3 regions of the Halomonas sp. AOP43-D1-4 genome follow, and region 2 is predicted to be linked to each of the others. Evidence: predicted binding sites of a transcription regulator. Region 2 holds the regulator's gene; each other region holds the start of a gene.
What was found. The regulator sigma-54, encoded in region 2, starts transcription at its own class of promoters, with help from an activator protein. The targets are predictions, from matches to a motif close to TGGCACNNNNNTTGCTNT.
Positions count from the first base shown of each region.

Region 1: glnL (nitrogen regulation protein NR(II)) is a predicted target of sigma-54. The motif match lies at 6,483-6,500, and genes of this name have one in related genera.
Region 3: urtA (urea ABC transporter substrate-binding protein) is a predicted target of sigma-54. The motif match lies at 2,373-2,390, and genes of this name have one in related genera.

Region 1 is NZ_JBQSVY010000005.1:72,876-81,091, forward strand. It holds gene ACT3RQ_RS06845 (metal ABC transporter ATP-binding protein) at 1-656, opposite strand, end outside; gene ACT3RQ_RS06850 (hypothetical protein) at 950-1,603, opposite strand; gene ACT3RQ_RS06855 (hypothetical protein) at 1,986-2,291, opposite strand; gene ACT3RQ_RS06860 (alpha/beta hydrolase) at 2,356-3,231, opposite strand; gene ACT3RQ_RS06865 (acyltransferase family protein) at 3,397-4,425, shown strand; gene glnA (glutamate--ammonia ligase) at 4,913-6,319, shown strand; gene glnL (nitrogen regulation protein NR(II)) at 6,548-7,606, shown strand; gene ntrC (nitrogen regulation protein NR(I)) at 7,603-8,216, shown strand, end outside.
Region 2 is NZ_JBQSVY010000001.1:148,384-156,599, forward strand. It holds gene ACT3RQ_RS00705 (ABC transporter ATP-binding protein) at 1-643, opposite strand, end outside; gene ACT3RQ_RS00710 (KpsF/GutQ family sugar-phosphate isomerase) at 899-1,885, shown strand; gene ACT3RQ_RS00715 (KdsC family phosphatase) at 1,922-2,464, shown strand; gene lptC (LPS export ABC transporter periplasmic protein LptC) at 2,464-3,036, shown strand; gene lptA (lipopolysaccharide transport periplasmic protein LptA) at 3,045-3,536, shown strand; gene lptB (LPS export ABC transporter ATP-binding protein) at 3,546-4,295, shown strand; gene ACT3RQ_RS00735 (RNA polymerase factor sigma-54) at 4,419-5,831, shown strand; gene hpf (ribosome hibernation-promoting factor, HPF/YfiA family) at 5,930-6,238, shown strand; gene ACT3RQ_RS00745 (PTS sugar transporter subunit IIA) at 6,243-6,713, shown strand; gene rapZ (RNase adapter RapZ) at 6,781-7,695, shown strand; gene ACT3RQ_RS00755 (HPr family phosphocarrier protein) at 7,756-8,025, shown strand; gene pmbA (metalloprotease PmbA) at 8,036-8,216, opposite strand, start outside.
Region 3 is NZ_JBQSVY010000017.1:27,010-35,225, reverse strand. It holds gene urtB (urea ABC transporter permease subunit UrtB) at 1-874, opposite strand, end outside; gene urtA (urea ABC transporter substrate-binding protein) at 959-2,278, opposite strand; gene atzF (allophanate hydrolase) at 2,650-4,491, shown strand; gene uca (urea carboxylase) at 4,506-8,138, shown strand; gene ACT3RQ_RS15695 (GntR family transcriptional regulator) at 8,206-8,216, shown strand, end outside.

The sequences.
Region 1 (8,216 bases), on a different contig from region 2:
GGTGCCACCCAGCGGGCATGGCCGCCGTTTAACATCAATATTTCATCGGCCAAGCGGCGTAAATGGTCCATATCGTGCAGAACAATAATAATCGTCGTACCGTCATCGGCCATCTGGCGCAGGATACGGATTAAAATATCGACCGTGTCGCTGTCCACGTTGGCAAAAGGCTCATCCAGCAGTAACAGCTCGGCTTCCTGCATTAACGTACGCCCAATCAAGGCCCGCTGGCGCTGGCCACCGGAAAGCTCGCCTAACGGGCGGTGAGCCAAGTGCGAAATACCCAAGCGCGCCATGATGTCGCGACCTTTACGGTAGTGCGCCGCACAGTAGCCTTTTAGTGCCCCATGGCTTGGCCAACTGCCGGTCATGACCAACTCCTCCACGCTCATGGGAAAGGTTAAGTCCAGCGCCAACTGCTGGGGCAGCCAGGCACGGCGCTCAGAAGGAACGCTGCATATGACGTTGCCACCTGCCGGGCGAAGTTCGCCCATAATGGCCTGGATCAGAGTGCTTTTACCGGCCCCATTGGCACCCACTAACGCCGTAATAGCCCCCGGCCTGATATCGCCATCCACATGCTCAAGCACGGTGCGATGCCCCTGGGCCAAGTGCAAATTCTTAAGCTGTAAGCGTGATGTTGTGCGCTGACTCATTTAGGCCACCCACCAGCCCACACCACCAGCGCCCACAGCGCCACAAGCGGTATCGTCACCAGTAGCAGCCGTTTCGTGGCCGACAATGACATTAAAGAGAAGTGGCAAGGCCCCTCCCGGTTATGGCGGTGCGTGCGATGACTCACAGAGTACCCTCTTAATAATAGAATAAGTTATAACATAACAATTGGCGAAGCCAAAAAAATTGCTGAATATTTTACGTGCTTACCGCGTCGTGACAATGACAAACGCGCTCACACACTCATCCCAAAGTAACTTATCCACAGGGCGTTTTAGTAACGCCATGTAGCGCTAATCTGCTGGGGAGAGACCAGCAGCGCATATTCACCGTCCATCGTCACTGGGCCAAGCGAAACGCGGGCGGGCTGAAAACGGTTAATAGCGGATGACGCCTGGTTGGGCTGGGTCCAAATCTGAAGCTCATTGACCAGCATGCCCATGGCAAAGTTCATCGCCCCGTCGCGCTCGCGGCCATCGGCCGCAATAATACCGCCCGCAATGCTGTTGATCACCAGTGAGTTCACCCGCTCACCCCAGCCACGGCGTGCCCGCTCGGCCTGGGCAAGTTCCAACCCCAGCGCTTGCACACCGCTTAGCTCACCACGGGCTTTTAAACGCTCGTACTGCGCCAACGCCGCCTGGTGTGGCTGGCTATCCAGCAACACCCCGCCAAGCGCCAAGGCTGATTTCACCACACCGATCCGCGCATCAAAACGGTCATCGCGGTCGCTTGCTTCGCTGGCCTGGTAAGCATCCACTACAAGGCTTGCGCCATAAATACCTGTCCAGCCCCACTCCCACATATTGGCCTGCCGCGCACCGCGCTCAAATACATCGTCGTAACCCGCCCACTCATCGGTTGTTTGCGCCAAGGCTGGCAGTGCCACAACGCACAGCAGTACGCCTAAAAGAGGGTGTAAACGCATCGGGAAAGTCCTGTCATCAAAGGGGGATGGCATTAAGCGTAGCATGTACGTGAAAGGCGGTTTGCGCGGCGGCTAATCGCTAAGTATGACTAAGGTCAATGGCGCTTAAAGGCGATCCCCGCACAGGCGGGGATGAACCGTCAGTAGTCGATATGAGCGATAATGGAAAAGTTGATCCCTGCGCGAGCGATAATGAGTTGGGGGTATTTAGATGGCCATCCCTCCATCGCGGGTGCGCTAACGGTTACTGCCGCGCTGCTTGAATGGGTTAATACTTGAAAGGTGGCGAGGCTTTAGCGCTGCCTTGAAATTAACGCTAGCGTTCAGCTTTAAGCAAAAGAGCCTCAATGGAGGCTCTTTGTCATAACGGTGCTGGAACCGCTTATTTGTCCTTGTCCCAGTGTTCAAAGGCGCGCTTGTCATCGGGGAGCCGGACAATGTCACCGATGTTGAGATCAGGAAGGCCTTTAATATGGTGGCCTTTGGTGTCCATGATGGCGGCAACGCTGCCAATACTAACGGCGTCTTCTTCTCGGTAGGCTTCCACTTTTACGTGGACAATTTTGCCTTGGTAGCGGGCGGATAAAATATCGCCGGTGCCAATGCGGGCGTGTTCATGGTGGTCGTTAGCAAACAGTTTGGATACGCTGTCTTTGCCGGGGTCTTCCCATTCGATATGTCGATGCATCGTGGTTTCCTTGTAAGTGGGCCGAAAAACACAAGTGTAGTTTGGTTTTTATTAGTTTTGCTAGTTATGGGTTAATGGGACCTTTGCCAATATGCTGAAACATAAAGGTTAAGGCCGCAGGTAGACTGGCACGCCAAACGCGCCAAGTGTGCCCGCCGGGGTAGAGGTCCAAGCGTACATCATTAGGTTGAATGCGTTCCATGGCTTGGCGTAGCTTACGGGCGTGAAACTCGGCGTCGTACACATCGCTGCGGCCTGCGCTAATGTAAAGTGGCACGATCGGGATGTCGCTCTCTTCTGCGCTGGGCCGGGGCGTTACGTTAATGCGATACGCTTCAAGGTAAGCGGGGTAGTTGAGCTGGTCCCATAAAGCCGTATCAAAATGGCCTTGTTCATCCAAGAACGCGGGATGGCGGTGTGCTGAGGAGTTGCTCGGCGGATACGGAAGATAGCTTGCCGGGCTTAGCGCTGCGGCGGCGGCAAACATCTCGGGCTTTTCCAGGGCAAAATTAAGCGCGCCAAACCCTCCGGCGGATAGTCCGCCTACGCCGCGAAGCGCTCGCGTGGCGCCCACTCGGTACTGGTTTTCAACATGCGGCATCAAGTCGTTAAAAAAGGCGCTGCGGGCGGCCTCATTATGGCCGTCTACCCACCAGCTGCGACTACCGGGCATGATGAAAACGGCCGGCGGAATGTGTCCAGCGCGAATCAAACGATCAGCAGTTTGGGCAAGGTTGCCCTTGGCTAGCCAGTCTCGTTCGTTGCCAAAAGAGCCATGGAGCAGATAAACCACTGGGTAAGGCTCGGCGGCAGTGGCGTCATAATGGTCGGGTAGATACACGGTGTAAGGGTAGGCGTGGCCCAGCGTGGGCGAGTCAAAGGTGGCGTAGTGCACCTCGCCAGCAACGGCGGTGTTAAACAGGCTCCATAGGCCCGCCAGGGCTGCCAGGCTGGTCAACAAGGAACGTAACAACCCGTGAAATACACTTGAAAATGAGAAGAGCGACAAACAGCCTCCGGGAATTATCGCAAGGTTATAGCGTCGTACACCGTACCCGCCGAGACTGTTCAGCGCAGGCGAATGTCAGGCATACACGGAGCAGGTATGCATAAAAGGATAGAGGAAATTTACTGGTTGCGTGCATACGGCTGCGTGGCCGTGTTTTTATTTCATTTGCTGGACCACGTTAATCAGCGTGTGGATAACCTGGCCACCGACCTGATGCGCCTGCCGCTGGTATTGGGCACGCCGATCTTTTTGTTCATTTCAGTGTTTGTGTTTGCCATGCGCTATGGCAAGGCAGTGCCGCCTGGCTTTTTGGCCCAACGGGTGAAGTACGTCATGCTGCCTTATCTGGTATATGGCTTTATCTACTCGACGGCCGAGTGGGTTCAGCTGTATATGGCAGGGGAGCCAGTAGGCTTTGCCGCCAATGCGCTGGAATACTTTGTTTTCGCCGGGTGGCACGGTTATTTCTTGATTATCGCCATGCAGTTTTATATCGCTTATTGGCTGTTTACCCGCTGGCAGCTGTGGCGCTTTAACCCGGTGCCGTGGCTGTGGGTGAGTTGTTGGGTGAGTATGACGTACTGGGGAGTAGCGTATTGGCTGGGTGTGGCGCTGCCGGGGTATCTGCTCTGGGTGGCGCCTCTGGGCTGGATATATCTGTTCTTTCTGGCCCTGGTGTTGGTGCGTTACTACCCCTTTGATAGTGGAGCCCAGGCACCGCTGCGGCCTTTATGGATGCAGTACCTGTCGTGGCCTTTGTGGTTGGTCGTGTTGGTTTGCTTGCTGGTCGCGGCCAGTGTGGCGGGGTGGTTGCAGTTCTCCTCCAAGGAGGTGTGGGTGATACCGCTGTTCATGCTCTCAACGCTTGTAGCGATGCGTTATTTAAAAGACATTACAGCGCCTCGCTGGGTGCGCTATATCAATCAGTATTCGTTTGGTATTTACCTGGCGCACCCCATGTTTTTTGCCATTACCGATGCGTTGGTGATGCCGTTGGCGTTGCCTATCACGGTTTACGTGCTGTTGCTGATAGTGATGGGTGCCACGGGCTCTATCCTGCTCAATAAAATGGCGAACACCACAAAAGCCGGGGCCATGATGTTTGGCAAGCGGCTAAAAGTGTAGGGCGTTGACGCGCCGTGCGGTGGGCTGGAAGCTGAGAGGGGCGCTCAATGTCTTTTTATGCGCCAATTAGGTGCGCTTATACTTATATTTGATCTATTTTGGGTCAAAAAAACAGGTCAGCGTGTGTTTAGAAGCCTCGGGAAATATTTATGCGTCATAGAGAGGCATGCAGGCGCATTTTTTATATACTTTAAAACAACAGGTTAGTGATTTCGTAGGACATGTTGGTGCAGGGTTGGCATGTTCTCTGCATTATATTTGTCAGCGGCTAGCCACCGTAGGCAGATGCCTCTCGGCGTGCTACAACAATAGCCGGTTTGAAATGATCGCTAGGCGATGTGTGATTCAATTTCAGGCAAACGTTAAGCGAATAAAAAGGATAGGCCTGTCAGGCACGCACTTTATTAAATGACGGGGTTTGTCTAATAACACTTTTATCGATAGCTTACTGTTACATGCTTTAAGCCACGCCCATATCGGAGGCACAATGTCAGCCAAGACTCTCGCGCTAATTGAAGAACATGATGTTAAGTGGGTGGATCTGCGTTTCACCGATACTCGTGGTAAAGAGCAGCACGTTACCGTGCCTGCCCGCGATGTAGACGAAGAGTTCTTCGAGAATGGCCAAATGTTCGATGGCTCCTCAATCGAGGGCTGGAAAGGCATTAACGAATCCGACATGATCCTGCGCCCGGAAGACGGCACTGCTTTCCTCGACCCCTTCACCGAAGACGCTACTCTGATTTTGCGTTGCGATATCATCGAGCCTGCCACGATGCAGGGCTATGACCGTGACCCGCGTTCTATCGCTAAGCGCGCTGAGGCGTACCTGGAGTCTACCGGCCTGGGCGATACTGCTTTCTTCGGTCCGGAGCCTGAATTCTTTATTTTTGACGAAGTACATTGGAAGTCTGATATTCAGGGTTCCATGTACAAGATTTCTTCCGACGAGGGCGCCTGGGCGACCAGTAATCAGGTAGAGGGCGGCAACCTGGGGCACCGTCCGCGCGTTAAAGGCGGTTACTTCCCGGTTCCTCCGGTCGACAGCTTCCACGATATCCGTGGCGCTATGTGTAACACCCTGGAAGCGATTGGTCAGACCGTTGAAGTTCACCACCACGAAGTGGCGAATGCGGGGCAGAACGAGATCGGCGTTAAATTCAATACGCTGGTGAAGAAGGCGGACGAAGTTCAGGAAATGAAGTACGTGATCCACAACGTGGCCCACGCGTACGGCAAAACCGCGACCTTCATGCCCAAGCCGCTGGTTGGCGACAACGGTTCTGGTATGCATATTCACCAGTCGTTCTGGAAAGATGGTCAGAACCAGTTTGCCGGTGATGAGTACGCAGGCCTGTCGGAAATGGCGCTGTATTACATCGGCGGTGTGATCAAGCACGCACGCGCTCTGAACGCCTTCACCAACGCCTCTACCAACTCGTACAAGCGTTTGGTGCCGGGGTTTGAAGCGCCGGTTATGCTGGCTTACAGTGCCCGTAACCGTTCCGCCTCTATCCGGATTCCCTATACGGTAAGCCCCAAAGGCAAGCGCGTTGAAACCCGCTTCCCTGACCCGACCGCTAACCCGTACCTGTCGTTTGCTGCCCTGCTAATGGCGGGTATCGATGGCATCAAGAACAAGATTCATCCTGGCGATGCCATGGACAAGAACCTGTACGACCTGCCACCAGAAGAAGGCAAGTTGGTACCGACCGTTGCCAACAGCCTGGACCAGGCCCTGGAAGCGCTCGACGCTGACCGTGCGTTCCTGACCGAAGGTGGCGTGTTCACCGACGATATGATTGATGCCTACATCGGACTCAAGATGGAAGAAGTGGAGCGTATTCGCATGACCACGCACCCCATCGAATTTGATATGTACTACAGCTGCTAATAGCGGTGTAACGCGATAGCTTTGAAACCCCGCTTCGGCGGGGTTTTTTATTGCACTTAACCAGTGAAAGGGTGCGCCTTAACGGTGCTCCATGCACTAAAATGGTGCATGTGATGGATCGACCATGGCAGGCTGCGCGCTTAACGCTCGTTGAATCAAGGCCTGGCGCGCTTTTTGCAGTTTCTCTTAAGCATTGAACATTTTTATCAGCGATATTCAGGACACGTCATGTATCAGCGTTTACTAGAACATCTCTCCATGGCAGTGCTGCTGCTGGACGGTGAGCTCCGCGTACGCTGGATGAACCCTGCCGCCGAAGCGCTGTTGGCAGTAAGCTTTAGCCGTGTGCAGGGGAGCAGCCTGGATACCCTGCTGGGCGGTGATGAAAGTATCGACCAGGTGTTGGCCAAGGCGCGGGATGCCTTTCATCCCTACACCCAGCGCGAGGCGCGCATTACCCCGGTTAACGGTGACGCGCTGACGGTGGATTACACCGTGACGCCCCTGTCGGCAGACGAGCTTCTGCTGGAAGTAGAGCCTCGTGACCGCTTGATGCAAATTTCCCGCGAGGAAGCGCTAACCACGCGCCAGGAAACCATCAAAGTGCTAGCCCGAGGCTTGGCCCATGAAGTGAAAAATCCGCTGGGCGGCATCCGCGGGGCGGCTCAGCTATTAGAGCGTGACCTGGATAAGCCTGAATTGCGTGAGTTTACCCATATCATCGTGGAGGAGGTTGACCGCTTGCGTGATCTGGTGGATTCGATGCTTGGCCCGAATCGCATTGTTAAGCACGCGCCGGTGAACATCCACAAAGTGCTGGAGCGGGTAAGAACGCTGCTGGTGGCTGAACATCCGAATATCACCATCCACCGCGATTACGACCCTAGCCTGCCGGACCTTTCCGGGGATGAGGCGCAGATGATCCAGGCCGTGCTTAACGTGGCCAGGAACGCCGTGCAGGCCATGAGCGATGCCGAGACCCCTGTGCCCGAATTGATGCTGCGCACCCGTGCCCGGCGTCAGTTCACCCTGGGTGCTGAGCGCCACCGGTTAGTGAGCGAGGTGGGTGTGATCGATAACGGCCCTGGTATCCAGGAAGGACTTAAAGAGACGCTCTTCTACCCGATGGTGTCAGGGCGTGCTGAAGGCAGCGGGTTGGGGTTGTCCATCGCTCAGTCGATCCTGCATCAGCATCAAGGGTTGATTGAATGTGACTCACGTCCCGGGCACACCGAGTTCCGCTTACTGATTCCATTGGTTATTAATTGTACCGGAGAAGCATCATGATAGAGGCGACACGTAACGAGGTTGCACGGGTGGTCGTTGTGGATGACGATCGCGCTATCCGCTGGGTGCTTGAACGTGCATTGGCACAGCCGGATCTTGATGTAGAGTGCATAGAACGCGCCGATACCGTACTGGAACGACTGCTGACAACCCCACCGGATGTGCTGGTGACTGACATTCGCATGCCGGGCATTGATGGGCTGGATCTTATGTCGCACATCCGTGAGGCGCACCCGGATTTGCCGGTCATCATCATGACCGCTCATTCGGATCTCGACAGCGCAGTGGCCTCTTATCAAGGCGGTGCGTTTGAGTACCTGCCCAAGCCGTTTGATGTGGATGAAGCGCTGGCGCTTGTGCGCCGGGCGGTGGCTCATGCGCGCGAGCGCCAACGGCCGATCAGCGTTCCCGAAGGTTTGAACGCAGAAATCATTGGTGAAGCGCCGGCCATGCAGGAGGTGTTTCGGGCCATTGGGCGACTCTCTCATTCGCATATTACTGTGCTCATCAATGGCGAGTCGGGCACCGGTAAAGAGCGTGTAGCCCAGGCACTCCACCAGCACAGCCCCCGGGCGGGCAAGCCGTTTATTGCCCTGAACATGGCGGCCAT
Region 2 (8,216 bases):
GATAGAGATAATCGGCGATGCTTAGTGTCTCTTTAATATCGTGAGAAACCACCACCGAGGTAAGTGCTAGTGCCTGGTTAAGCCGTTTAATCAACTGCACCAGCACGCCCATGGAAATAGGATCCTGCCCGACAAAAGGCTCATCATACAAAATGAGCTCCGGGTCTAACGCTATTGCCCGGGCCAGCGCCACGCGCCTGGCCATACCGCCCGAAAGCTCTGCAGGCGTTAGATGACGAGCCCCGCGCAGCCCCACCGCTTGAAGCTTTAGCAATACCAGGTCTCGAATCATGGCATCGGGCAGATCGGTATGGACGCGCAAGGGAAACGCGACGTTCTCAAACACATCCAGGTCAGAAAACAGAGCGCCGCTTTGAAACAGCATGCCCATACGTTTACGCAATGCAAACAGCGCTTTTCGCGACAGCCGATGAACGTCCTGGCCATCGACGATAATACGTCCACGATCCGGCGTTAGCTGACCACCAATGAGTTTTAGCAAGGTTGTCTTGCCGGTACCGCTAGGCCCCATAATGGCGGTGACGTTACCCTGAGGAATAATCATGCTGATTCCACGAAAGATCTCATGGCTCCCACGTGAAAAATGCACGTCTTCAATTTCGATGAAGGGAACGTCTGTCATGGGTTGGTTGACTCCCATTGTTACTTAATAGTAGCGGGTGCGTTTATCGGTTGGATATTCTACCGTTTAAAAACAGCGTTTTCTAAATATTCTCGAACATCAAGCTTGGCTTCAATGGCACTTATGGCAAGGCGTGCGTTCCAACCCACCCTAAAAACCCGTTAAAGCGCTATGCTTATAGATGCCCACAAAATGGTATTCTTGTCAGTTAATCGCACTACGTTTGCACTGTATTTCTATTAAAACGAGATGTTCATGCCCCAGCCCTCACCCACTGTTAGCCCGTTGCGTGAAAGCGCCCTACGCACGCTGCAAATAGAACAAGCCGCCATTGGCGGTCTTCAAGGCAAGCTTGATGAAAGCTTCGACCGTGCATGTGAATTGATGCTGGCGTGTCAGGGCCGGGTCGTCGTGACGGGAATGGGCAAGTCTGGCCATATAGCAGGAAAGCTGGCCGCCACGCTTGCCAGCACCGGCACACCTGCTTTTTTTGTTCACCCAGGTGAAGCTAGCCACGGCGACCTGGGGATGATTACGCGCAACGACGTGGTCCTGGCGCTTTCAAACTCCGGAGAAACCGCCGAAGTGACGGCGCTACTGCCTCTGTTAAAACGGCTAGGCACACCGTTAATTAGCATGACAGGCCGCCCTGGCTCAACACTTGCCAAACATGCGGATGCTCACCTGAACAGCGGTGTTGAACGCGAAGCGTGCCCTCTGGACTTGGCCCCCACAAGCTCCACGACGGCCGCCCTTGCCCTGGGCGACGCGCTTGCCGTTGCGCTACTTGAAGCACGCGGATTTACCGCTGATGATTTTGCCTTATCGCATCCCGGTGGCAGTCTGGGAAAACGACTGCTATTGCGCGTTAAAGACCTTATGCATAGCGGCACACGCTTGCCGCAGATAGCACTAGGCAGCCCGCTGCGTGATGCGCTCTTGGAGATTACCCGCCAAGGGTTGGGATTTACCTGTGTTGTCGACAGCGAAGGGCGACTTGCAGGTGTTTATACCGATGGCGACTTACGCCGCACCCTCGACCAGTTTCATGATCTGCGTAAAGTAACCGTGGACGATGTAATGACCCGACCCGGCAAACGCATTGGCCCCGACCTACTGGCCGCCGAAGCGGTGCGCATCATGGAAGACAGCCGTATTACTGCGCTAGCGGTCGTCGATGACGAACAGCGCCCCATTGGGGCGCTCCATATGCACGACTTGCTTGCCAGCGGCGTTATCTAACCATTTTACCCAACAGTTTACTGACAAGGAGTCCCTATGGCCCTCCCCACTGCGCTACTTGACCAGCTTCGCCATGTGCGACTACTTGCCCTCGATGTTGACGGTGTGCTCACCGATGGACGGCTATACTTTCAGGCCGACGGTATCGAGATCAAAGCCTTCCATACACAAGACGGCCATGGCTTAAAGTTGCTTAAACGTGTGGGCATTCATGTGGCGTTAATTACAGGACGCGACTCCCCCATGGTGAGCCAGCGTGCTGCGGCGCTGGGAATTAATCTTGTCCACCAGGGCTGCGAAGATAAGCTCACTACTTTGAAAGCGCTGTGCGAGCGCCTCAATCTGAACCTAAGTCAGGTGGCTTACTGCGGCGATGACCTGCCTGATCTTGCGCCTATCAAACGCGCAGGCGTTGGCATTACGGTACCCAACGCACCCGATTACATGCATACCCACGCTGACTGGATTACCGACCGCTTGGGTGGTCACGGCGCCGTACGTGAAATTTGCGATACATTACTTGAAGCGCAGGGCCACTGGAGTACTGTTCTTGAGTCGTATTTGAATGGTCGCGTGTAATGTTTCAAAGAACCAAGAAACGCGTCGGGTTAGCGGCCCTGGTGGTCGCTTTAGGGGGGCTGCTGGTATGGCTGGACCCACGCGGCCCGGAAGACCGGCCCGTTGACGAAGAAGCGCAGGCTGAAGAGCCTGGCCACGTGCTGGAAAATGCCGAGATCACGCTGTTTGGTGAAACAGGGCATATCCAGCAGTCGCTGTCCGCGCCTTTATTGGTTTACATACCACAAAGCACCCAAGCCGAAGTCACTCAACCCGAAGCGACGCTGTTTGATAGTGATAACCGAGAGTGGCTCGCTCACGCCAACGAAGGCGTTCTGAACACGACCACCCAAGCGCTAACACTGTCTGGTGATGCACAGCTTCTGGCGCCTACAGAAGGCTGGCAGCTTGATACTGAGTTATTACATTATGATGGGGTAGCGCGTCATGTCTGGAGCGAGGCGCCCGCCGTGTTTCAGCAGCCACCTCAACAAATGAGCGCATCACGTATGGATGTTTGGCTTGATGATAGCCAGGTCCGACTAACCGATAACGTCCGCGGCCATCACCCCCCCGCAACACAAAATCCTTAGGAGTCGCTATGAACGCTTTTATTCGCACCGCGCTTTTCGCCCTTGCGGTGCCGCTATCGGCAGCGGCCCAGACAAGCCAAGCCCCCATTGAAGTAGAAGCCGACCAGCTAGACCTTGATCAGCGTGCAGGCACTGCCGTTTATTCAGGCGATGTCAATATTCGCCAAGGCAATATGCAGCTACGTGGGGATCGCGTTGAAATTATCCGTAACGACGCGGGTGAGCTTTCTCGCGCTATTGCCACCGGGGAGCGCGCCTACCTACGCAATCAACTCGATGATCAGGACACGCCGATGGAAGGATGGGCACGACGCGTGGTTTATCACGTAGCAGAGCGGCGTGTAGAGCTTATTGACCAGGCCGAACTGACCCAGGCGGGTGATCAGTTTACCGGTGGCCGCCTGGAGTACTTCATTGACCGCGAAGTGGTGCAGGCACGCTCCGATGCAAACGGTAGCGAGCCGCAGCGTATTCGTATGACGCTTCAGCCAGCGCAATAGGAGCCAACCATGTCTATTGCGGAAGCACCGCCCATAAAAACCCTTTACGCCAATCACTTGGCAAAAAGCTATAAGCGCCGCCGCGTGGTTAAAGACATTAGCCTGGAGATTGCTCAAGGCAGCGTGGTAGGCCTACTTGGCCCTAACGGCGCGGGCAAAACCACATCGTTTTATATGATTGTGGGCCTGGTGAAGTCTGATGCGGGTACGGTGCGTATCGACGAGCAAGACTTAACCCGCGTTCCCATGCACGAACGCGCGATGGCCGGCATTGGCTATCTACCCCAGGAAGCGTCTATTTTTCGCAAGCTATCGGTTGCGGATAATATTATGGCGATTCTGGAAACCCGCAAAGATCTGGACAGGGCAGGACGAGAGCAGCGGCTTGAGGCCCTGCTTGACGACTTTCATATTACCCACATCCGTGACAGCTTGGGCATGAGCCTTTCCGGCGGCGAGCGGCGACGCGTCGAAATTGCCCGCTCCTTGGCCACAGAGCCCGCGTTTATCTTGCTGGATGAGCCATTTGCAGGTGTCGACCCCATCTCGGTTGGTGAAATCAAGAGCATTATTCGCGCCTTAAAACAGCGCCACATTGGCGTGCTAATTACTGACCATAACGTCCGAGAAACACTGGATATTTGCGATATCGCCTATATTGTCGGTGACGGCCACATCATTGCTGGCGGCAGCCCTCAGACTATCCTTGATAACCAAAAAGTGAGGGAAGTTTACCTGGGTGCTGATTTTCGCTTATGAATTTAATTTCACCGCTAAACAGTGATCTGCAGTAAAAATTTTATCAGTGGCATGCTTATTGCACTTGCACAACAACATGACTCGCACTAGGGTGAAGCTTTCCGATTAACGAGTGGTTCTCAGATGGTCATGAAAGCTTCTCTCCAATTGCGTATCGGTACGCAGCTGACCATGACACCTCAGCTGCAGCAAGCGATTGCACTGCTACAGCTATCGACATTGGATCTACGTCAGGAAATTCAGCAGGCACTGGATGCCAACCCAATGCTGGAGCAGGAAGACGAGTTCGGCGAGCAGGCGACCGTCGAAACACCTGACGAGGAGTGGTCAGAAAGCATTCCCGAGGAACTGTCTGTCGATAGCGACTGGTCTGATACTTACCAGGACATGGGTAGCTCTGGCAGCAGCGAAGGCCCCGATTTTGAACGCCAGGCCGCGGGACAAAGCCTGCATGGACATCTCCTTTGGCAGCTGGCGATGACCGACTTTACGGCTCGTGAGCAGCTAATCGCCGAAAGCCTGATTGATGCACTGGACGCCAATGGCTACCTGACGCAGCCGCTCAACGATATCCGCGATGGGTTACGTGCTCAGAGCATCGAAGGTCTCAGCCAGCGAGAGTTGGAGACCACTCTGATGCGCTTACAGCAGTTCGAGCCAACGGGCGTCTTCGCCCGTGACTTGCGCGAATGTTTGATGCTTCAGCTAGCAACGCTCCCCGACGACACGCCCCTACTGGTTCCCGCGCGCCGATTGGTTCGTCAGTTTCTTGAAGCGCTGGGCAAAAATGACATGCGCCTATTAAAGCGCCGCCTAAGCTTGGACGATGAGCAGCTAGACGATGTGATCGGTCTGATCCGAAGCCTGGACCCACGCCCAGGCAGCGCTTATGGCGTCACCGACGATAGCTATATCACGCCCGACCTGGTCGTACGTCATGATCATGAAGGCTGGCACCTGGAGCTAAACCCTGAAGCCCTGCCCCGGCTGCGTATCCAGCCCGACTACGCCAGTTTAATCAAGCGTGCAGACAAGAGTCAGGATAACCAGTTTTTAAAAGAGCACTTGCAAGAAGCGCGCTGGCTAATCAAAAGCCTGTCCAGCCGCAACGACACGCTTCTACGCGTAGGGCGCGAGATTATCACTCGCCAAATCAGTTTTTTAGAGCACGGTGAAGAAGCGATGAAGCCGTTGATTCTTGCCGATATTGCCGAGGCGGTTGAGATGCACGAATCAACCATTTCTCGGGTCACCACACAAAAATATATCCATACCCCACGGGGCATCTTCGAACTTAAGTACTTTTTCTCAAGCCAAATTAGCGGGCAGGATGGCGCAGACAGCCACTCAAGCACCGCGATTCGCGCCCGGCTTAAAAAGTTGATTCAAGATGAGCCTCCCGGCAAACCTCTTTCGGACAGTCGTTTGGTGACATTACTGGGAGATGGCGGCATCACAGTGGCACGCCGTACGGTGGCGAAATATCGTGAGTCGCTGGGCATTCCCTCATCAAGTGAACGTCGTCGTTTGCGTTAGTCGTTACAAGAGAAATGGCAAAACTCGCGACAGGGGCTTTGCAACACCGTAAAAAGGGTTACAATCGAAATTCAGTCCGATGGATAAGGAGCACGTCAATGCAAGTAAATATCACGGGTCATCATGTAGAACTGACTGACGCCTTGCGTGACTACGTTAATGAAAAACTTGAACGCATCGAACGTCATTACGACCACATCACCACGGTACAAGTCACCTTATCTATTGAGAAGGAGCGCCAACATGCCGCGTGCACCCTTCATGCGGCAGGCGCCGACTTACATGCCGACGCCGAAGATGTCGATATGTATGCCGCTATTGACGCCTTAGCAGACAAAATTGATCGTCAACTCGTTAAGCACAAGGAAAAAGCACAAGCTCGCGCCCAAGGCGCTGGCGTGCGTTAATTCAATGACGTTGGAAACCATCCTCCCCCCGGAGCGCGTACTTTACGACGTGCCCGGGGGCAGCAAAAAGCGGGTGCTGGAGTTTTTCAGCACCTTTATCGCTCAAAATACACCCAGTCTGGATAGCCAGGAAGTTTTCAGCCGACTGATCGGCCGGGAACGTCTTGGCAGCACGGGGATCGGTAACGGCGTCGCCATCCCCCATGCGCGCAGCCCACATTGCGTTACGCCTATTGCGGGTTTTTTAAAATTATCAGAACCTATTGATTTTGATGCTATTGATGGCGACCCGGTCGACCTCGTCTTTGTGCTGCTGGTTCCCGAAGAGGCTGACGACACGCATTTGTCGCTTTTGGGCCAAGTGGCCACCATTATGAATGATGCGAGCACACGCCAGGCATTACGCAAAACCAGCAGCCAGCACGATTTGCTTGACCTGCTAATGGGCAAGATTCGCGAACAGGCCGCTCCATAATCGCCCATAACGACTAACACATTTTCATGCGTTATCCCTTTTATACGTTCAATCAGAGAGAGCCACTATGCAACTGGTGATTATTAGCGGCCGCTCTGGCTCTGGCAAATCAATCGCATTACAAGCGCTGGAAGATATTGGCTATTACGCCATTGATAATCTCCCCGCCATGTTGCTTGGTTCTTTGGTTGACGAACTCCGTGACGAGGGTGAGCGCACGCATCTAGCGGTCAGTATTGATGCCCGCAACCTGCCAGCGGCGCTTGAGCGCCTTCCCGCACTGCTTGAAGAGCTGCGCGCGCGGCCTATAGATTGTCAGGTTATCTATCTAACCACCGATTCACGTATTTTACTGGAACGCTATTCTGCGACACGGCGACGCCATCCGTTAACGCGCAACAGTGATATGACGCTTGAAGAGGCGATAGAGAAAGAGGAAGAGACGCTCAACGAAATACGTGATTTGGCCGACCTGCGGATTGATACATCACGCTTATCGGTCCACGACCTGCGTCGGCGCATTTCAGACCAGGTAGCCCACCAGCGCAAAGACCAGCTAACACTCACCTTTGAGTCGTTCGGCTACAAGCATGGCGTACCCATGGATGCAGATTTAGTCTTTGATGTACGCTGCCTGCCCAACCCTTATTGGGACCCAACGCTACGCCAGTACACAGGACGTGATGCCACGATTATTGCGTTTCTGCGCGGCTACCCGATTGTCGAAGAGATGAGCCATGATATTCAGGCAATGCTTGAGCGCTGGCTGCCTGCTTACCAAAATAGTCAGCGCAGCTATATGACGGTGGCTATTGGCTGTACCGGCGGGCAGCACCGTTCTGTGTATATTGCCGAACAGCTGGCGCAAAAGCTGGCACCGCTCATCGGCGAAGTCCAGTTGCGTCACCGAGAACTGGAGCTGCAATACACGCTACGAGGAACCCGGGCAGAGCCACCGACGGCTCCTCCATTTTCCGAGTAGACGCCCAGCCCTACGTAAACGCTTATGCCTAATGACACCACTCGGAAAAAAGGAACCAGGGTGCCAGAAAGAACCTTAACGCTTACCAATCAGCGCGGCCTACATGCCCGCGCCGCCACAAAACTGGTGAAGTGCAGCCAGCACTACTCCGCCAGCATACAGGTGTATAAACAGCAGCAAATGGCTGATGCAGCCAACATCATGTCGCTATTGATGCTGGCCGCACCCTGCGGCACCCAACTGCGGATTTGTGCGGAAGGCGAGGATGCCGAACAAGCGCTTGATGCAATCCAAGCGCTGTTCGACGCCCGCTTTGACGAAGATCAGTAGTGCGGCTTTTTTAGCTACCGGCGACGGTCATCGCATCCACTAACCAGCTGCCCGTATGAATGCTGCCGCGCGTATCGATATCACTTCCGATACCAACAAGGCCTGAGAACATACGCTCAAGGTTTCCAGCGATGGTAAATTCTTCAACCGGATACTGGATTTCTCCATTCTCGACCCAGAAGCCCGCCGCA
Region 3 (8,216 bases), on a different contig from region 2:
TCATCCAGGTAGTGTAGGCGCCCAGCATCATCAGCTCACCGTGGGCCATGTTGATGACGCCCATCACGCCAAAGGTAATCGCAAGACCAATGGCGGCCAGTACCAGCACTGACCCCAGGCTCAAGCCAAAGTAGAGCGTTTCAACCCCACGGTTGATTTTCAGGTTCTGTTCCACGCTGGCAAGCGCGGCGCGGGCGGCATCCGCAGCTACGGTGTCGTCGCCATTGGCCGCACGACTTAGCGCAACTCTAGCGCGTGGATGAAGGCTTCCGGTTAGCGCTTCGATACCCGCCATTTCACCCTGCTCAGCACGGTAAATGGCGACCGCTTGGCTCAGCCGATAACGTACCTGGCTATCCTTTTCTTCCAGAATGAGCGCATTGATGGGTTCAAGCAGCTCACCATCGACTTCACCCAGCAAACGTTCGGCAGAGATACGGCGGCGATCCAGATTGGGCGAGTAAAGGTCCACCACAGCAATCGCGCTGCGCAGCTGGTTTCGCAGGGCGTTATTGATGCCCACGCGGTCCAGGTCGCGGCGTGACATCTCACCCAGCGGTTCATTCGTCAAGGCGTCGGCCACCGGCCACTCTCGGCCACTGTTATCGAGTACGACAACAAACTGACCATCGTCGGCACGCTGCAAGCGGCCATCCAGCAGAGCCTGCAGCCAATCACGGGCGCGCTCGTCGTCGCTTTGCAATATGGCGGTAATCGCCTCGCCTTTATCGCGGTAGGAATCGACATCCAGCGCCTCAAGAAGCTCAAGCGCGGCGTCATTATCAGAAGTATCGGGGCCTGTCTGTGCCTGTACGTTGAGTGTTATGCCCAACAACACAGCGCACAAAAACCCCCAGGAAAGGAAACGCCTCATGGGGTTGTTCCTTTGGTGGTCAAGGTGGAGAGTTAGCGTGCTCCCTTGCCGCCCGATCAGGCGGGCGGCAAGGGGTGGCCAGTATTATTCGGCGAGCGCCGCTTCGGCTTCTTCAGTAGCGGTGCTGCCACCGCATGAGCCGTTCACAACGTTGAAGTTGCCGCACTCCATGGGCTTGCGCCAATCGGCAATCAGGTCGCGCGAGCCGGGCAAGTAGTCGGACCAGGCATCGCCGGCAACGGTTGAGGGCGTTTGCCAGACGATATCGAACTGGCCATTGTCCTGCACTTCGCCAATCAGTACCGGCTTAGTGATGTGGTGGTTGGGCATCATCGCCGCATAGCCACCCGAGAGATTGGGCACACTCACGCCGATAATGGCATCCTTCACCGCGCCTACATCGGTGGTACCCGCTTTACGCACCGCCTCGGCCCACATGTTGAAACCGATGTAATGGGCTTCCATTGGGTCGTTGGTGACCGCTTCTTCATTACCGGTGTGCTCAATCCAGGCGTCGATAAAGTCGTAGTTGTCATCGGTATCCACGCTCATGAAGTAGTTCCAGGCAGCCAGATGGCCAACGAGCGGCGCAGTGTCGATACCGGAAAGCTCCTGCTCACCTACCGAAAACGCAATCACTGGAATATCAGCGGCATCAATACCCTGGTTGGCAAGCTCGCGGTAGAACGGCACGTTGGCGTCGCCGTTGATGGTCGAGATCACCGCGGTAGACTTGCCCTCTTCACCGAAGCGACGAATCTCGGAGACGATGTTCTGCCAGTCGGAGTGGCCGAAGGGCGTGTAGTTGACCATGATGTCGTCGCCTGCCACGCCGTGCTCATCTTTCAGAAACGCTTCGAGAATGCGGTTGGTGGTGCGCGGATAGACATAGTCGGTACCCACCAGAGCAAAGCGCTCAATGCCGACTTCGTTAATCAAATACTCGACAGCGGGAATCGCCTGTTGGTTGGGCGCGGCACCGGTATAGAAGACGTTTGCAGACGACTCTTCTCCCTCGTACTGCACCGGGTAGAACAACAGACCATTGAGTTCTTCAAACACCGGCAGCACCGCTTTACGTGATACCGATGTCCAGTTGCCGAACACCACGTCTACCTCATACTGGGCCAGCAGCTCGCGGGCGCGTTCGGCAAACAGCGGCCAGTTGGAGGCCGGGTCCACTACCACGGCTTCCAGCTGACGACCCAGCAGACCACCGGCTTCGTTCTGCTGCTGGATCAGCATTTCAACAGTGTCTTTTAACGTCGACTCACTGATAGCCATGGTGCCAGAAAGGGAGTGAAGGATACCCACTTTGATAGGGTCATCATTGGCTGACGCATGAAACGATACCGAAAGGGCCAGTGCAGAAAGACCCAGCAGTGCCTGTTTTTTCAAGTTCATGTTTCGCATCCCCAAGCTGCAAGCGGGCAGCTAGATATTTGTCATTAATCAGGTGTACTCAATTGCCTGAAAGCGCCTGTAACTCGTCCTGCACATTGCACGATGCGTTCCACACTTTAAAAAAACATAAAAAATTCAACCATATAAAAAGTATACAAGTTGTTTTACAGGAGTTTTCCATCTTTGATTCAGGGTCTTAAAGCACTTCATTGGTGCTAAAGCGGTCTGATTCGCACGATAAAAGTGCATAAAAACTGTCCATTTTTATCCTTTTATCGCCAAGCTTCTGTTTTTAAAACATTTAGCATTTTCTTGGCCTGTGGTTTGCAAAATGACTTGTATACAAGACCATGGATAACCAAGGGCCAAACATGATGACCACACGCGGCTGGACACTCGAACAATGGCGGCAGGCATATAACGAGGGCGCAACCCCGGGAGCCTTACTCGGTGAATTGATCACGCAACTGGCCAAACTTGATAGTGCCGACAATACCTGGATTTCACTTCTCGACCAGGAGGGGCTGGCTCATGCCCTGGCAGCACTTCAAACACGTCTGGACGAGGCAGACGGCAAGATAGACAAGTTGCCGCTTTACGGCATTCCGTTTGCGGCGAAAGACAACATTGATGCCACCGGGTTTGCCACCACGGCGGGCTGCCCGGCCTACGCCTATCAACCCACCCGTGACGCTGCTCTGATTGACAAGCTGCGCGCCGCGGGCGCAGTACTCATCGGCAAGACCAATCTGGATCAGTTTGCCACCGGCCTGGTGGGTACCCGCTCGCCGTTTGGTGCCGTGGCCAATAGCTTCAATCCTGAAGTGGTGAGCGGCGGCTCGAGTTCTGGGTCGGCGTCCGTGGTGGCACGCGGGCTAGTGCCATTCTCACTGGGTACCGACACGGCAGGCTCCGGTCGCGTGCCCGCTGGCTTAAATAACCTGGTCGGGCTTAAACCCACCAAAGGCCTGTTCAGCATTGATGGTGTAGTACCGGCGTGCCGCTCGCTGGACTGCGTCTCCATCTTCTCGTTGACTGTCAATGATGCCGGGCAGATCGCCGAGCTAATGGCCGGCTTCGAGCCTGCCGACGCTTTCTCACGCAAGGCGCCAAGCGCCCTCCCCCTGGATGCCCCGGCCATACGCCGTCCTGGCCCGCTAGCCAGGCTTGCCATTCCCCAGTCGCCCCAGTTCTTCGGCGACGTGGTGGCTGAAAAGGCATGGCAAACGGCCGTGGAAAAATGGCAAAAGCTTGAAGGGGTAACGCTCGTCGAACTTGATTTTGCCCCCATGCTTGAACTGGCCGCCCTGCTTTATGAAGGGCCGTGGGTAGCAGAGCGCCACGCCGCCGTGGAAACCTTCATGGCCGAACATGCCCAGAACATGAATGACGTGGTGCGCGGCATTATTAGTAACGCGGGTAAATACAGCGCCACCGATACGTTCAAGGCGCAATACCGCAAGGAAGAGCTGGTTAGGGTGATCGATAATCTTTTGGATGATATCGATGGCCTGTTAGTCCCCACCGCCCCTACCGCGCCCACTATCGAAGCGGTTAATGCTGACCCGTTAACGCTCAATAGCCAGCTCGGCACCTATACCAACTTCGTTAACCTGGCCGATTTTTGCGCATTGGCGGTACCCGCCGGGTTCCGCGACGATGGACTGCCTTTTGGCGTTACCCTGGTGAGCGGCGCCTGGAAGGATCGGGAACTGCAGACCCTGGCCAGCCGCTGGCTAAATGCCCACCCGACGCCGCTGGGTGCCACTGACCAGGCACGCCCGCCGGAAACCGTTCATACCACCCTTGCCGTCCCCACCGTTCAGGTCGCTGTGGTAGGCGCTCATCTTTCCGGCATGCCGCTGAATACCCAACTGACCGAGCGCCATGCCTGGCGCGTGGCGTCCACGACAACGTCCGCCAATTACCGCTTGTTTGCCCTGCCCAACACCGTACCGCCCAAGCCCGGCCTGCAGCGCGTTCACGAAAACGGTGCCGCCATCATTGTTGAAGTATGGGAAATGGCCGCGTCGGAATTTGGCTCGTTTGTCGACCTGATCCCCGCGCCGCTGGGTATCGGCAGTGTCGAGCTTGCCGACGGCCGCTGGATCAACGGCTTTATCTGCGAAGGGCATGGAATCACAGATGCTCAGGATGTCACCGAGTTTGGTGGCTGGCGTGCCTACATCAAGGCGCAAACCTCCCACGCATAACGAGGCTACGACCCATGTTCAATAAAGTATTAGTTGCCAATCGCGGTGAAATCGCCGTACGTACCAACCGCACCTTAAAGGCGCTCAGTGTCGGCAGCGTTGCTGTCTATTCCCATGAAGACCGCCACAGCCTGCATGTGGAAAGCGCCAGCGAAGCCGTGACCCTTACAGGCAATGGCGCCAGCGAAACTTACCTGGATAAACGCCAGATTCTGGATGCCGCCCGAAAGACCGGTGCGCAGGCCATTATCCCCGGCTACGGCTTTCTGTCTGAAAATGCCGACTTCGCCGAAACCTGTGAGCGTGAGGGCATCGTCTTTATCGGCCCCACGCCCACACAGATGCGCGAGTTCGGGTTAAAGCACCGTGCCCGTGAGCTGGCCGAAGCAGCAGGCGTGCCGCTAGCCCCAGGCAGTGGGCTGCTCGACAGCGTGGAAGAGGCACTGACCACCGCTGAACGCCTGGGTTACCCGGTCATGCTCAAAAGCACCGCAGGCGGCGGCGGAATCGGACTGACCCGCTGCAATAGTGCCAAAGAGCTGCAAGACGCCTTTGAAACCGTTCAACGCCAGGGCAAAAATTTCTTTAACGACAGCGGCGTCTTTCTTGAGCGCTTTATCGCCCGTGCCCGCCACGTGGAAGTCCAGATTATCGGCGATGGCCACGGCAACGTAGTGGCATTAGGTGAGCGTGACTGCTCACTGCAACGCCGCAATCAGAAAGTCGTGGAAGAGACGCCGGCCCCCAGCCTGCCCACGGCCACCCGTCAAAGGATGCTGGATGCGGCCGTGGCGCTGGGTGAATCGGTCAACTACCGTTCAGCGGGTACCGTTGAGTACATCTACGACGCCGAGCGTGATGAGTTCTACTTTCTGGAGGTCAACACCCGACTGCAGGTAGAGCACCCAATCACCGAAGCCGTGACCGGCCTTGACCTGATCGAATGGATGCTCAAGATCGCCGCGGGCGACCACCTGGACCTGGCTAATTTTACGCTCAGCTTGAGCGGTGCGGCCATGGAAGTGCGCATCTATGCCGAAAACCCGTTAAAGGATTTTCAGCCCTCGCCCGGTGAATTAACCGACGTACACTGGCCCGGTGATGGCGTGCGTATCGACACCTGGGTCGAAAATGGCAGCCAGGTATCCGCTCACTACGACCCCATGATCGCCAAGCTGATCGTGCATGGTAACGACCGCGCGGATGCTCTGGCCAAGCTGCGTAAAGCACTGGATGAAACCCGCCTGATGGGTATTGCCACCAACCTTGACTACTTGCGTCAGGTGGTCGCCCAAGCGAGTTTTGCCGAAGGCAAGGTCTCGACCCGCGCTTTGGAAAGCTTTCACTTTCAACCCTGCGTTGCCGAGGTAGTCTATCCAGGTACTTACACCACGGTGCAAGACTTCCCGGGACGGGTCGGCTACTGGAACATCGGCGTGCCGCCCAGCGGCCCGATGGATGACTTCGCCTTTCGCATCGCCAACCGGATTGTCGGCAACCACCCAGAGGCTGCCGGGCTGGAAGCCACGCTGATAGGTCCAAGCCTTACGTTTCATCAGGCGACCGTCGTGGCGCTGACCGGCGCCGTCACCGACGCCACACTCGACGATACTCCGGTGGATTTCTGGACGCCTATCCACGTCACCGCCGGCCAAACGCTCGTGGTGGGCAAAGCCAACCGAGGGTGTCGCACTTACCTTGCTGTGCGTGGTGGATTTGATGTACCAGTGTATCTTGGCAGCCGCGCTACCTTTGCCCTTGGCCAGTTTGGCGGTCACGGCGGGCGACCGCTGCGCCCAGGCGATCTGCTCGGCATCAGCCAGCCGGGGTTACCTGCCTGCACCACGCCAGCGCCCACCCACGACCCTGCCCCCGTTGACCCGGCGCTCATCCCGAATTACCCGAGCCACTGGGAAATAGGCGTGCTCTACGGCCCGCACGGCGCGCCCGACTTCTTTACCGAAGACTCCATCGAGCACTTCTTTCAACAGGACTGGGAAGTCCATTACAACTCCAACCGGCTGGGCATTCGCCTGAATGGCCCTAAACCTGAATTCAGTCGGGCAGATGGCGGTGAAGCGGGGCTACACCCTTCAAATATTCATGACTGCGAATATGCGATCGGCTCGATTAACTTCACGGGTGATATGCCGGTTATTCTGACCCGAGATGGCCCCAGCTTGGGTGGGTTTGTCTGCCCGGTTACCATCGCCAAGGCCGAGCTGTGGAAAGTGGGTCAGGTCAAACCCGGCGATACCATCCGCTTTGTCGCCATCGACAACGCCACCGCCGTCAAGCTCGCACAGCGTCAGGAGCTGGCTGTCAAATACCTGTCTGCGCCGCCCGCCGCCCCCCTGAGCAGCGCCGAGCTGGCGCCGCTTAACGGGCTATCCGCCACTGTGCTGGCCCACCTTGAGGCGACGCAGGAGCGCCCGGAAGTTACCTACCGTCAGGCAGGCGATCAGTACATTTTGCTGGAATACGGCCTTAATGTGCTGGATTTAGGCGCGCGTATGCGTATCCACGCACTGATGGAGGCGATTGCCGATATACAGCCACGCGGCCTTTTGGAACTTTCCCCCGGTGTGCGTTCGCTGCAACTGCGTTACGACCCTCTGACGCTGACCCAGCAGGCGTTGATGACTTACCTGCTCGACCTGGAAGCCACCCTGCCACCTACCGACGAGTTGAAAGTACGCAGCCGGGTGATTCATCTTCCCATGGCGTTTGAAGATAGCGCGACGCTGGAAGCAGTGGAAAAGTATCGCCAGTCGGTGCGCGATACCGCTCCCTGGCTGCCCAACAACGTGGATTTCATGCAGCGCATCAACGGCCTGGCCAGTCGTGACGAGGTCAAGGATGTGCTCTATTCGGCGCGTTATTTAGTGTTGGGGCTAGGCGATGTGTATTTGGGAGCGCCCTGCGCCGTGCCCCTGGACCCTCGGCATCGGCTGCTGACCTCCAAATACAACCCGGCGCGCACCTATACCGCCGAAGGCACGGTCGGCATCGGCGGCATTTATATGTGTATTTACGGCATGGACTCGCCCGGCGGCTACCAACTGGTGGGGCGCACCCTCCCCATCTGGAACAAGCATCTAAAAAACAAACAGTTTTCAGAAGGCGCTCCCTGGCTACTGCGCTTTTTCGATCAGGTGTGCTACTACCCCGTCAGCGAGAGTGAGCTGGATAGCCTGCGCGACCAATTTCGGGCGGGTAAGCTAACTATCGAGATCGAGGAAGATACGTTTGACCTGAAATCACACCAGGCATTTCTAGATACCCACCAGCAGGCCATCGCCGAGTTTCGCACCCTTCAACAGGATGCCTACACCAAAGAGGTTGCGCTATGGCGTGAGAGCGAAGAAAAGGCCCTGGACCGCTTGGCCAAAGCGCCGCCGCCCATAGAGACGGATGACCTGGCTGAATACGGCGAGCTGATCAGCGCTGAGATTGCGGGCAATATCTGGAAGTGCCTTGTACAACCCGGTGATAGCGTCACCAAAGGCGATCCGTTGGTGATTGTTGAAGCCATGAAGATGGAATTTGAAGTCATGGCGACGCATTCTGGCAAAATAAGCGCTCTGCACGTCACCCCGGGCCGAGCGGTAACACCAGGGGAGCCGCTGCTGAGTATTGAAGTTTAAGGCATTCACATTGCTGCTGGCGTGCCGCCGCATCATGCGGCGGCCTCTCTCAATAAGGCCTATTGCCATGGCGTTGCG